One region of the Paucibacter sp. KCTC 42545 genome, then DNA from elsewhere that is predicted to be linked to it. Evidence: predicted binding sites of a transcription regulator. Region 1 holds the regulator's gene; the other holds the start of a gene.
What was found. Region 1 encodes FNR, which switches genes on or off when oxygen is low (the NO sensors DNR and NnrR bind a similar motif). Its sites were predicted from a motif close to TTGATNNNNATCAA; they were not measured.

Region 1 (5,404 bases):
AATGAGTGACTTTTTCTCGAATGGTTGGTCGCTTTTCGTTGCCATCGGCACCATTGCCGGTCTGGTTTTCTGCCTGGTCTTGTTGGGTGTTGCGGCTCGTCACCGAGTCATGGCGAACGACAACAGCACGGGTCATGTGTGGGACGAAGATCTGCGTGAAATGAACAATCCCCTGCCGCGCTGGTGGGCGATTCTGTTCGTGCTGACGGTGATCTTCGCCGGCATCTACCTGGCCATGTACCCCGGCCTGGGCACCCACAAGGGCAGCCTGGGTTGGAGCAGCGCCGGTGCCTATGACAAAGAGCAGGCCGAGGCACGCGAAGCCATGGGTGCCGTCTACGCCAAGTTCAACGGCAAGCCGGCAGATCAATTGGCGCAGAACCCGGAGGCCATGGCCATCGGTGAGCGTTTGTTTGCCAATAACTGCGCAGGCTGTCACGGCTCCGACGGCAAGGGCAGCAAGGGCTTCCCGAACCTGACCGACAACGACTGGCTCTACGGCGGTAACCACGACACCATCGTGCAAACCATCACCAACGGTCGTAACGGCATCATGCCGCCGATGGCCGCTGCTGTGGGTTCCGCTGCCGATGTGCGCAATGTGGCTAACTATGTGCTGAGCCTGTCGGGCAGCGCGCACAATGCCATTGCTGCACAGCTGGGCAAGGAGAAGTTCGGTGCCTGCGCGGCCTGTCACGGTGCAGACGGCAAGGGTAACCAGGCTCTGGGCGCGCCCAACCTGACCGACAAGATCTGGCTGCATGGCTGGGGTGAAGATGCTGTGATCGCCATGATCAACAACGGCAAAAACAACCTGATGCCGGCACAAGCCAGCCGCTTGAGCCCCGAGCAGATCAATGTGCTGGGTGCTTATGTCTGGAGTCTGTCGAACAGCTCGGCCGTTGCGGCCAAGTGATGTAGGGCTGAAAAAAGTAGGTTGAGATGAGTGCAGAGGTGGGCCAGACGGCCACGGGTAAATCTTCGGCAGGCAAGGAGACGGTCATTGAGATCGTCAACCTCTACGAAGCACAAAAGAAGATCTACCCGCGTTCGGTGACGGGCGTGTTCGCTCGTTGGCGCTGGGGTTTGGTCTGGTTCACCCAGTTGCTCTTCTACGGCCTGCCCTGGCTGCAGTGGAATGACCGGCAGGCGGTTCTGTTTGAGCTTGCCAGCCGGCGTTTCTATATCTTTGGCCTGGTGCTTTACCCGCAGGACTTTATCTACCTGACGGGTCTGCTTCTGATCTCGGCCTATGCCCTGTTCCTGTTCACTGCGGTGGCCGGGCGTTTGTGGTGCGGTTATGCCTGCCCGCAAACGGTGTACACCGAGATCTTCATGTGGATCGAGAAGCAGTTCGAGGGTGATCGCCAAGCGCGCATGAAACTCGACGCTTCGCCCTGGAACTTCAACAAGCTGTGGCGCAAGAGTGGCAAGCAACTGACCTGGATCGTGGTCGGCTTGTGGACCGGCTTCAGCTTTGTTGGCTACTTCACCCCCATCAAAGAACTGTGGGCTTCGGCCTTCACCTTGGGCTTTGGCCCATGGGAATGGTTCTGGGTGCTGTTTTACGGTTTTGCCACCTACGGCAACGCAGGCTATATGCGCGAGCAGGTCTGCAAATACATGTGTCCTTATGCGCGCTTTCAAAGCGCCATGTTCGACAAAGACACCCTGATCATCAGCTACGACCAAGAGCGTGGCGAGCCGCGCGGTTCGCGTGGCAAGAAGGTCGATGCCAAGGCCGCCGGCCTGGGTTCGTGCATCGACTGCACCTTGTGTGTACAGGTCTGCCCCACCGGCATTGATATCCGCAAGGGCCTGCAATACGAGTGCATTGGCTGCGCCGCCTGCGTGGACGTCTGCGATCAGGTGATGGACAAGATGAACTACCCGCGCGGGCTGGTTCGTTACGACACCCAGAACGGCCTGGCCCAGCATCTCAGCCCGGCGCAGAAGCTGCGCCGCATGTTCCGCCCTCGCGTCATCATTTACAGCGTGGTGCTGGTGACCTTGAGTACGGCTTTGTTGGCCAGCCTCTTGTTCTTGCGCAGCCCCGTCAAACTGGATGTGGTGCGTGACCGCGGCGTGCTGTCCCGCCTGGTGGAAGACGGCTATATCGAGAACCTCTATCGCCTGCAGATCATGAATGCGACCGAGGGCGCGCAGCAGTTCAGCGTCAGCGTCAAGGGCATGGAAGGCATCGCCTTGGGTAAGCCAGTGAGCTTGGTCTTGGCGCCGGCCGAAGCGCGTTGGGTGTCGGTGGCGGTGCGTATTCCGCCGGAGTCGGCGGCGCAGGCCGGTGTCGGCGCGCATGCCATCTCGTTTGCCTTGATGGGACAGGCGGTTGACAAAGCAGGTGTGGCCAGCGGCAAGATCGAGATCAAGGAAAAATCGACCTTTGTCGTGCCGCGCTAAGCGCGAACGAATTTTTGAATAAGAAGTCCTTGCAAAGCAGGAGTTGACGCAATGAGTCAAGAAAACAAGAGCAAGACCGAGTCTTCTAGCCCCTGGTGGCGTGAGAAGTTCATGTGGCTGGTGTGGGGTGGACCGGGTCTGGTGGTGCTTGCCAGCTTTGTGACCCTGTACCTGGCCCTGCATTTCCCCGAGACGGTGCTGGACGAGTCCAAGGTGCAGACCACGTATGTGGGCAAGGCTTCCAAGGAAGCCGCTCCGGCCTCCTTGGCACCGGCCATGAAGGGCCGCAATCACGCTGCCACTGGTACGCAATAAGATGAATACCGAGCCCCGCAATCGTGTTGAGTCGGATGACGCCACCTTTGCGGTGGATCTGCCGCCACCTACGTCCAGGTTGGCACGCTGGGCGATGGCCATTGCCTGGCCGGCCTTTGTGATGGCAGGGGTGACCGAGGGTTTGGTGTTTTCGGTGGTTGACCCCAGCGATCTGACCTGGTTCGGCGGCGAGCGTATGGAACTCTCCCGCCAGGCCGTTTACACGCTCAGCTTTCTGATTTTTTGGAGCGTCATCAGCTTGGCATCCAGCATCAGCCTGATGCTGGCCACCTTGCCGGAGACGCCTGATGCACCTCAAGCCATTCACCCGCGGCGATGGCCGCAGTAGGTCGAAGTAGGCCGCTCGCTCGGGCGGCGCTCAATGCTGAATGCCTGAATGAAAGAAAGAAGGGCTGAGTACCACTCAGCCCTTCTTTTATTGTGCCGCTGGCGCGGCTCAGCAGCCGCTAAGCCTAGGGCTTAGCAGGCGCCGTTGTTCACCAGCTTTTGCAGGCCCGCTTGGTCAAGGATGCGCAAGTGGCGTTGCTTCACTTCCAGCAGGCCCTCTTCCTGGAATTTTGAGAAGGTGCGGCTGACCGTCTCCAACTTCAGGCCCAAATAGCTGCCGATTTCTTCGCGCGTCATGCGCAGCACCAAGGCAGCGGCGGAGAAGCCGCGCGCCTGCAGGCGCTGGGTCAGGTTTAGCAAGAAGGCTGCCAGGCGTTCCTCCGCCCGCATGCTGCCCAGCAAGAGCATCACGCCGTGGTCGCGCACGATTTCCCGGCTCATGATCTTGTGGAACTGGCGCTGCAAATCGGTGAACTCGCGCGACAGCTCTTCCAGTTGCTCAAAGGGAATTACGCAGACCTGGGAATCTTCGAGCGCCACGGCGTCGCAGCTGTGGCGGTCGGTGCTGATGCCGTCCAGGCCCAGCAATTCGCCCGCCATTTGAAAGCCAGTGACTTGGTCGCGGCCATCTTCCGACGAGACACAGGTTTTGAAAAAGCCGGTGCGCACCGCGTAAAGCGACTGGAACGGATCGCCGCTACGGAACAAGGTGTCGCCGCGCGACACTTGGCGGCGGGTGGCAACCAGCTCGTCCAGCTGCTCGAGGTCACCCGACGACAAGCCCACGGGTAGGCAAAGCTCGCGCAAATTGCAGCTGGAGCAGGCGACCTTGAGCGGTTCAATCTTGATAGGTACGGTGACGTTCATAGAGTGCATTATGGATGACGCATATCGCAGTGGGCAGGCGCCGTTGTCGGCATCTGTTCGGGGCAAGGCGGCGATTCGAACGTCTGATCGCCGCTTATCGGCTTCGCCAAACATGATTTAGCTCAAGCCCAATGCGCAATACATGCGATTGTTAGGGCAAAGAATGAGGCCAAACTTGATCTCGGTCAATCGCTTGTGTGGCGGGCTTGGCAATATGCGAGCCATGGTTTCTATCACCCAGCCCCAAGCCCTGTCAGGCAAAGACTCCGCCGTGAGCATCATCAACGAAGACCTGTTGCGTCGTTTCGATGTGTCCGGGCCACGCTACACCTCGTACCCGACCGCGGATCGCTTTGTTGAGGCCTTCACCGCCGAGAACTACGCGCAGGCTTTGGTGCAAAGGGCCACCGGCTCGCAGATTGGCGGCGCTGCGCCCTTGTCGATCTATGTGCACATCCCCTTCTGTGAATCGGTGTGCTACTACTGCGCCTGCAACAAGGTCATTACCAAGCATCACGACAAAGCCGCGGAGTACTTGCAAGCTTTGATCACCGAGATGGACTTGACGCTGGTCCATCTGGGTCGCGGCGCCGGGGTGTCTCAGCTGCATCTGGGTGGCGGTTCGCCGACCTTCTTCAGCGATGAAGAGTTGACGGGCTTGGTGCAGGCCTTGCGTGAGCGCTTCCGCATCGTTGCCGGAGCCGAGATGGCCATCGAGGTGGATCCGCGCACGGTCAATGTGGACCGCCTCAAGCATCTGCGCAGCCTGGGCTTCAACCGCCTGAGTTTCGGCGTGCAGGATTTTGATCCGCATGTTCAAAAGGCGGTGCATCGCCAGCAGAGCTTTGCTAGCGTCGAGGCCTTGATGACGGCGGCGCGCGAGCTGGGTTTTGAGTCCACCAATGTGGATCTGATCTACGGTCTGCCGCTGCAAACCCCCGAGTCCTTTGCTCGCACCATCGAGCAAGTGGGTGCCTTGAAGCCGGATCGCATCGCGCTTTACGGCTACGCTCATTTGCCGCAGCGCTTCAAACCGCAACGCCGTATCGACGAAGCCCAACTGCCGCCGGGTGCCGCCAAGGTGGCGATGTTGCACGGCGCGATTGAAGGCTTCATGACGCATGGCTATAGCTATATCGGCATGGACCATTTCGCCTTGGCCAATGACTCCTTGGCCGTAGCCAAGCGCCAGGGCCGCCTGCATCGCAATTTCCAGGGCTACAGCACCCAGCCGGACTGTGACCTGATTGCTTTGGGTGTGTCGGCGATCGGCCGCGTTGGCGCCAACTACAGCCAGAACGTCAAGACGCTGGAGGCCTATTACGACACCTTGCGTCAAGGCCAGCTGCCCATCGAGCGTGGCTTGGCCCTGACCCGCGACGACATCGTTCGCCGCGCCGTCATCATGGCTTTGATGTGCCAGGGGCGGCTGGAGTTTGAGTCCATCGCCTTGGCGCAC
Region 2 (5,404 bases), 2.5 Mb from region 1:
GGTGCGCGGCGTCGGCAGCATGCTGGCGGCCGAATTCTGCGACCCCAGCACCGGCGCGCCCGATGCCGACTTCACTAAGCGCGTACAGACGCTCGCGCTGGAGCAAGGCCTGATCCTGCTGACCTGCGGCAGCTACGGCAATGTGATCCGCTTCCTGCACCCGCTGACCACGCCGGATGCGGTCTTTGACGAAGCGCTCACCATCCTCGGCCGCGCCCTGCACCAAGCCCAGTTACAAGCCCAGCAACAAGGTTGAGATGATGGACACCACGACTTCTTTGCTGCGTGAGCAGGCATATCTGGCTGGCCGCTGGGTCGGCGCCGATGACGGCCGCCACTTTGACGTCCACAACCCCGCCACCGGCGAGCGCCTGGGCCATGTGCCGCTGATGGGCGAGGCGGAAACGCAGCGCGCCATCGCCGCCGCCGATCAAGCCTGGGGCCCTTGGCGGCGCCGCAGCGCCAAGGAGCGCGCGGCCGTGCTGCGCCGCTGGTTTGAGCTGATGTTGACGCACAGCGAGGCCCTGGCCCAGTTGATGACGCGCGAGCAGGGCAAGCCCCTGGCCGAGGCGCGCGGCGAGGTGGCCTACGCCGCTTCTTTCATCGAGTGGTTTGCCGAGGAAGGCAAACGCATTTACGGCGAGACCATTCCCAGCCCCTTGAGCGACCGCCGCCTGCTGGTGCTGCGCGAGCCCATCGGCGTTTGCGCAGCCATCACACCCTGGAACTTCCCGCTGGCCATGATCACCCGCAAGGTCGCGCCGGCGCTGGCTGCCGGCTGCCCCATCATCGTCAAGCCGGCTGAAGGCACGCCTTTCTCGGCCCTGGCCCTGGCGGCCTTGGCGGAAGAGGCTGGCGTGCCCGGTGGCGTGCTGCAGGTCATCACCGGCGACGCGCGCGCCATCGGCGGTGAGCTAACGCGCAACCCGGTGGTGCGCAAGCTCAGCTTCACCGGCTCCACCGAGGTGGGCCGCCGGCTGTACGCGCAGTCGGCGCCCACCATCAAGAAGCTCTCGCTGGAGCTGGGCGGCAACGCACCCTTCATCGTGTTTGAAGACGCCGACCTGGACGCCGCCGTCGAAGGCGCGATGATTTCCAAGTTCCGCAATGCCGGCCAAACCTGCGTCTGCGCCAACCGCATCTATGTGCATGAGCAGGTTTACGAGGCCTTTGCCGACAAGCTCTGCGCCGCCGTGGCCCGCCTCAAGGTCGGCAATGGCCTGGACGACGGCGTGCAACAAGGCCCGCTGATCGACGCCGCTGCCGTGGCCAAGGTGGAAGCCCACATCGCCGACGCCGTGGCCAAGGGCGCACGCGTGCTGTTGGGTGGCCAGCGCCATGCCCTGGGCGGCAGCTTCTTTGCACCAACCGTGCTGGCCGATGTGCGGGCCGATATGGCGGTGGCACGTGAAGAAACCTTCGGCCCACTGGCGCCGCTATTCAAGTTCAGCAGCGACGCCGAGGTGATCGCCCTGGCCAATGACACCGAGTTCGGCCTGGCGAGCTATTTCTACAGCCGCGACATCGGCCGCGTCTGGCGGGTGGCCGAGGAGCTGGAGTACGGCATGGTGGGCGTCAACACCGGCCTGATCTCCAACGAGGTGGCCCCCTTTGGCGGCGTCAAGCAAAGCGGCCTGGGCCGCGAGGGCGCGCACCAGGGCATCGAGGACTATGTGGTGACCAAGTACGTGGCGATGGCGGGGCTCTAATCCTTGATTTGAGCGGCACGGCTTTTCGCACGATCGTCAGCCTGTGTGCTGGTTTGTGCGTCTAATTCGCCGCAAATCGCCCCGCATCGCCGCGCTGACTTGATCTAGCTCAAAAGAAGGTACTGCCAGCCCCGATTGCCGCAAAACAGTCATTTGCCCTGCCTAGACTGCGACGCGTACCAGTTCACAACGGGGTTCGCATGCAGAAGTCAGACGCAGTCGCCGCGATGGGGAAGAGCAGCCTTTTGCTGCCGGCGTGGATCAAGGCCGCCCTTGCCGCCAATGATCGCTTGAAGCTCTACCTGAGCGTGCTGCAGGCTGCCGCAGCGCATGCAGCCCACCCCGAGGCCGAAGCGCTGGACCTCGGCCGCGAGGTGGCCGCGGCCGGTATCGAGGGCCGCTGGCTGCGCGAACTGCCGGGCGCGGCCTCGCAGGTGGACGGCGCCTTGTTGGTGCCAGACCTGCCGCGCATGGCCGCTCGCCTGGCCGAGGACTTGAGCGTGATGGCGCGCCCCTTGCTGGACAGCGCCGCCGCCGTTGATGCGACCCGCGAGCGCCTGGCCCATTGGCTGCAATGGCTGGACGCGTTTGGTGAGCAGCACAGCGGCGCCGAAGCGCTCAGCGCCGAGCAACTGCGCTTGCTGACCAGCGGCAAGCGTGCCGAAAAGGGCCACGCCAAAGCGGAGGGCAAGCACGCGCACGGCGGCGTCAAAGTCGGAGATGCTGTCGAATCCGACAGCCTGCATCTGCTGGTGATGGACCTGCACAAGCAGCTCAATCAACTCGCCAGCACCTTGTCCAGCGAAACCATTGATGGCGCCCATGTTTGGCAATTGCAGGAAGGGGATCACGCCCGGGTGCAAGCCTTTATGCGCGGCCTCAATCGCACCGCGCGGCTGAAGTTCGACCACCCCGGCCTGGACACCGCCGCCACCCGGGACGGCGAGCGCCTGCTGCTGCAAAACGATATCGGCACCAACGACGCCCATGTGCTGGTGCTGCAGGTGGAGGGACTGAGCATCACGCTGAATTACTCCGACCTGCATCGCCCGCGCTTCGAGTTTTTTCAGGAACTGCTCAATCCCTTCGGCGCCCAGTGGGCCGACACGCAGTCCAAGGTTGCCGCCGGGCTCAACGATGGCCAGGCCTACACCTTCGGCAGCGCGCGTTTTGACTGTGCGGACGAGGCGGCCTTGGCCGCCGCGCTTGAAGGCATAGGCTCGCGCATCGTTTTTCTGATCGACTGGAACCGCGCCCGCAAACGCCTGCTGCCTTTTGTCGGCAAGCAGGGCGCCATTGAGGTGCTGCGCGCTGCCGCAGCGCAGGATCTTGGTCATATGGCCTGGCTCAAGGCGGGTGGCGAACAGATCATTTTTGCGGCCATGCAGGCTGCTGGTGAGGGCGCCTTCCGCATCGGTGACCGGCTGGACAGCGTGCTCGGCCAAGCCGATGCGCAAGCCTTCATGCTGGAGGTGTTGGGCCAGGCCAGCAAGGCGCTGCTGGCCGGCCAACCCGCCGCCCTGGTGGCCGACGAAACCCGCATGTTGCTGGCCCGACGCATGCGCCAGCGTAGCAGCGAGTTCGACCTGATCGAAGAACATGCCGCCTACTGCCATGCGCTGGCCCAGGCGGTTAGCGATGGCCTGGCTCACGATGTCACCGGGGGGCACAAGGGCGATCACAAAGCGGCCAGCCATGCCGCACGCGGTCTGGCCGAACGCGCCAAGGTGTGGGAGCGCCAGGCCGATCATCTGGTCATGCGCGCCCGCGACCAGGCGCAGCGCCAGCGCCGCTGGCAGCCCATCGCCCGCTTGCTGGAGCTGTCGGACGATATTGCCGATGCGCTGGAAGAGGCCGCTTTTCTGATCAGCCTGATCGCCGAGGACCACCGCCAGGGCTGGAGCGCCGAGCTGCATCAGTTGCTGGGCAAGCTGGCGCAAGCCGTGCTGTCGGCCACCCAGGAACACATCAAGGCCCTGGCCATCGCGCGCCGCTTGGCCTCGCGTGGCGAAGGCGGCAATGGCGGCAGCATGCTGGACCAAGACGGCGCCGACAGCGACGCCTTCCTCGCCGCTTCCTGGCATGTGCTGCGCTCCGAGCGCGAATGCGATGAACTGCTGCGCGCCGCGCGCCGCGTCATGCTGGGTGCCATCAAGGATGCCGCCTCCTTGATGCTGGCCAATGATCTGGCGATGGCGCTGGAGCTGGCTTCGGATCGCCTGCTGGTTGCAGGCTATGCGCTGCGCGATGTGGCGTTTGAGCAAGTCGGGGCGCAGGCATGAACGCGCGGCTGGAACAGGCGCAGGCTTGGCCGCAGGCGCTCTACCTGATTGGCTGCACGGCGCCCGAGGCCGAGCAAACAGGCGGCTTGGCCGCGAGTGCCCAAAGCATGGGCTTCAAAGCCTACAACCTGCTGCGCATGGCCGCACTTGGCTTGCCGGTGCCGCCGGCGTTTGCGATCGGCACGACCTATTGCCGCGATGCGGCGGCCAGCGCGGCGGCCGCTGAGCGCGGTATCTGGCGGCCGGGCCTGGACGCGCTGGAGCGGGCCACCGGCCTGCGCTTTGGCTGCGCGCGGGCGCCCTTGCTGCTGTCGGTGCGCTCGGGCGCACCGGTGTCCATGCCGGGCATGATGGAAACGCTGCTGAATATCGGCCTGTGCGAAGCCACGCTGCCGGGTTTTTTGCGCCAGACCGGCAACCCGCGCCTGGTCTGGGACACCTACCGCCGCCTGGTAGCCAGCTACGGCGAGGTGGTGGCCGGTGTGCCGGCAGCGGTGTTCGAGGCGCAGAGCAGCGCGCTGTTGGAAGAGCGTGGTGTGAGTGATGAACGCGAGCTGGACTTTGCCGAGCTGCGCAGCCTGACCCGGCGCTACCTTGATGCTTACGCGGCCGCCGCCGGCGCGCCATTTCCGCAGCAGCCCGAGGCGCAGCTGCGCGGCGCCATCGGCGCGGTGTTCGCCAGCTGGCAGTCCGCCAAGGCCTGCGAGTACCGCCGGCAACGCAACATCCCCGATGCCATCGGCACGGCGGTGACGGTTCAGACCATGGTCTACGGCAATGCCGGCGGGCGCTCGGGCTCGGGCGTGGGCTTCACCCGCGACCCGGTCAGCGGCGAGCCCAAGCTGTGGATCGACTTTCTGTTCAACGCCCAGGGCGAGGATGTGGTGTCGGGCCGGCGCAGTGCCTTTGGCCACGATGAATTGGCCGCCGTGATGCCGGCCGTCTGGCAAGCCTTGGGCGAGACCGCCGCGACGCTGGAGCAGGCCTTCGGCGATATGCAGGACTTTGAGTTCACCGTGCAAGACGGCCGCCTCTATCTGCTGCAGACCCGCAATGGCAAATGCTCCGCCCAGGCCTTGGCGCGCATCGCGCTGGACCTCTGCGATGCGGGCGTGATCACGCCCGAGCAGGCGCGCAAGCGCACCGCCGCGCTGAGCCTGAATGAGCTGGTCAGCACCGGCACTGCAGCCGCCGATGGCCAGGCCCTGCAGCCCCTGGCGCATGCGGCCAGTGCCAGCAGCGGCGTGGCGATGGGCGAGATTGCTTTCGATGAAGCGGCCGCCCGAGCGCGTCATGCCGCTGGCGCGCCGGTGCTGCTGGTGCGCCGGGATGCTGAAACAGGCGACATCGCCGCCCTGGAGTTGGCCACCGGCTTGCTGACCCAGCGCGGCGCACGCACCTCGCATGCGGCGG

Region 2: a site for FNR is predicted at 1,809-1,822, ahead of AT984_RS00690 (phosphate transport regulator). Genes of this name have one in related genera too.

The regions. Positions count from the first base shown of each region.
Region 1 covers NZ_CP013692.1:2,615,197-2,620,600, reverse strand. The annotation lists gene AT984_RS11380 (cbb3-type cytochrome oxidase subunit 3) at 1-5, shown strand, start outside; gene ccoP (cytochrome-c oxidase, cbb3-type subunit III) at 2-916, shown strand; gene ccoG (cytochrome c oxidase accessory protein CcoG) at 943-2,415, shown strand; gene AT984_RS11365 (hypothetical protein) at 2,467-2,730, shown strand; gene AT984_RS11360 (hypothetical protein) at 2,732-3,079, shown strand; gene fnr (fumarate/nitrate reduction transcriptional regulator Fnr) at 3,211-3,945, opposite strand; gene hemN (oxygen-independent coproporphyrinogen III oxidase) at 4,169-5,404, shown strand, end outside.
Region 2 covers NZ_CP013692.1:147,170-152,573, forward strand. The annotation lists gene gabT (4-aminobutyrate--2-oxoglutarate transaminase) at 1-256, shown strand, start outside; gene AT984_RS00685 (NAD-dependent succinate-semialdehyde dehydrogenase) at 261-1,709, shown strand; gene AT984_RS00690 (phosphate transport regulator) at 1,937-3,991, shown strand; gene AT984_RS00695 (PEP/pyruvate-binding domain-containing protein) at 3,988-5,404, shown strand, end outside.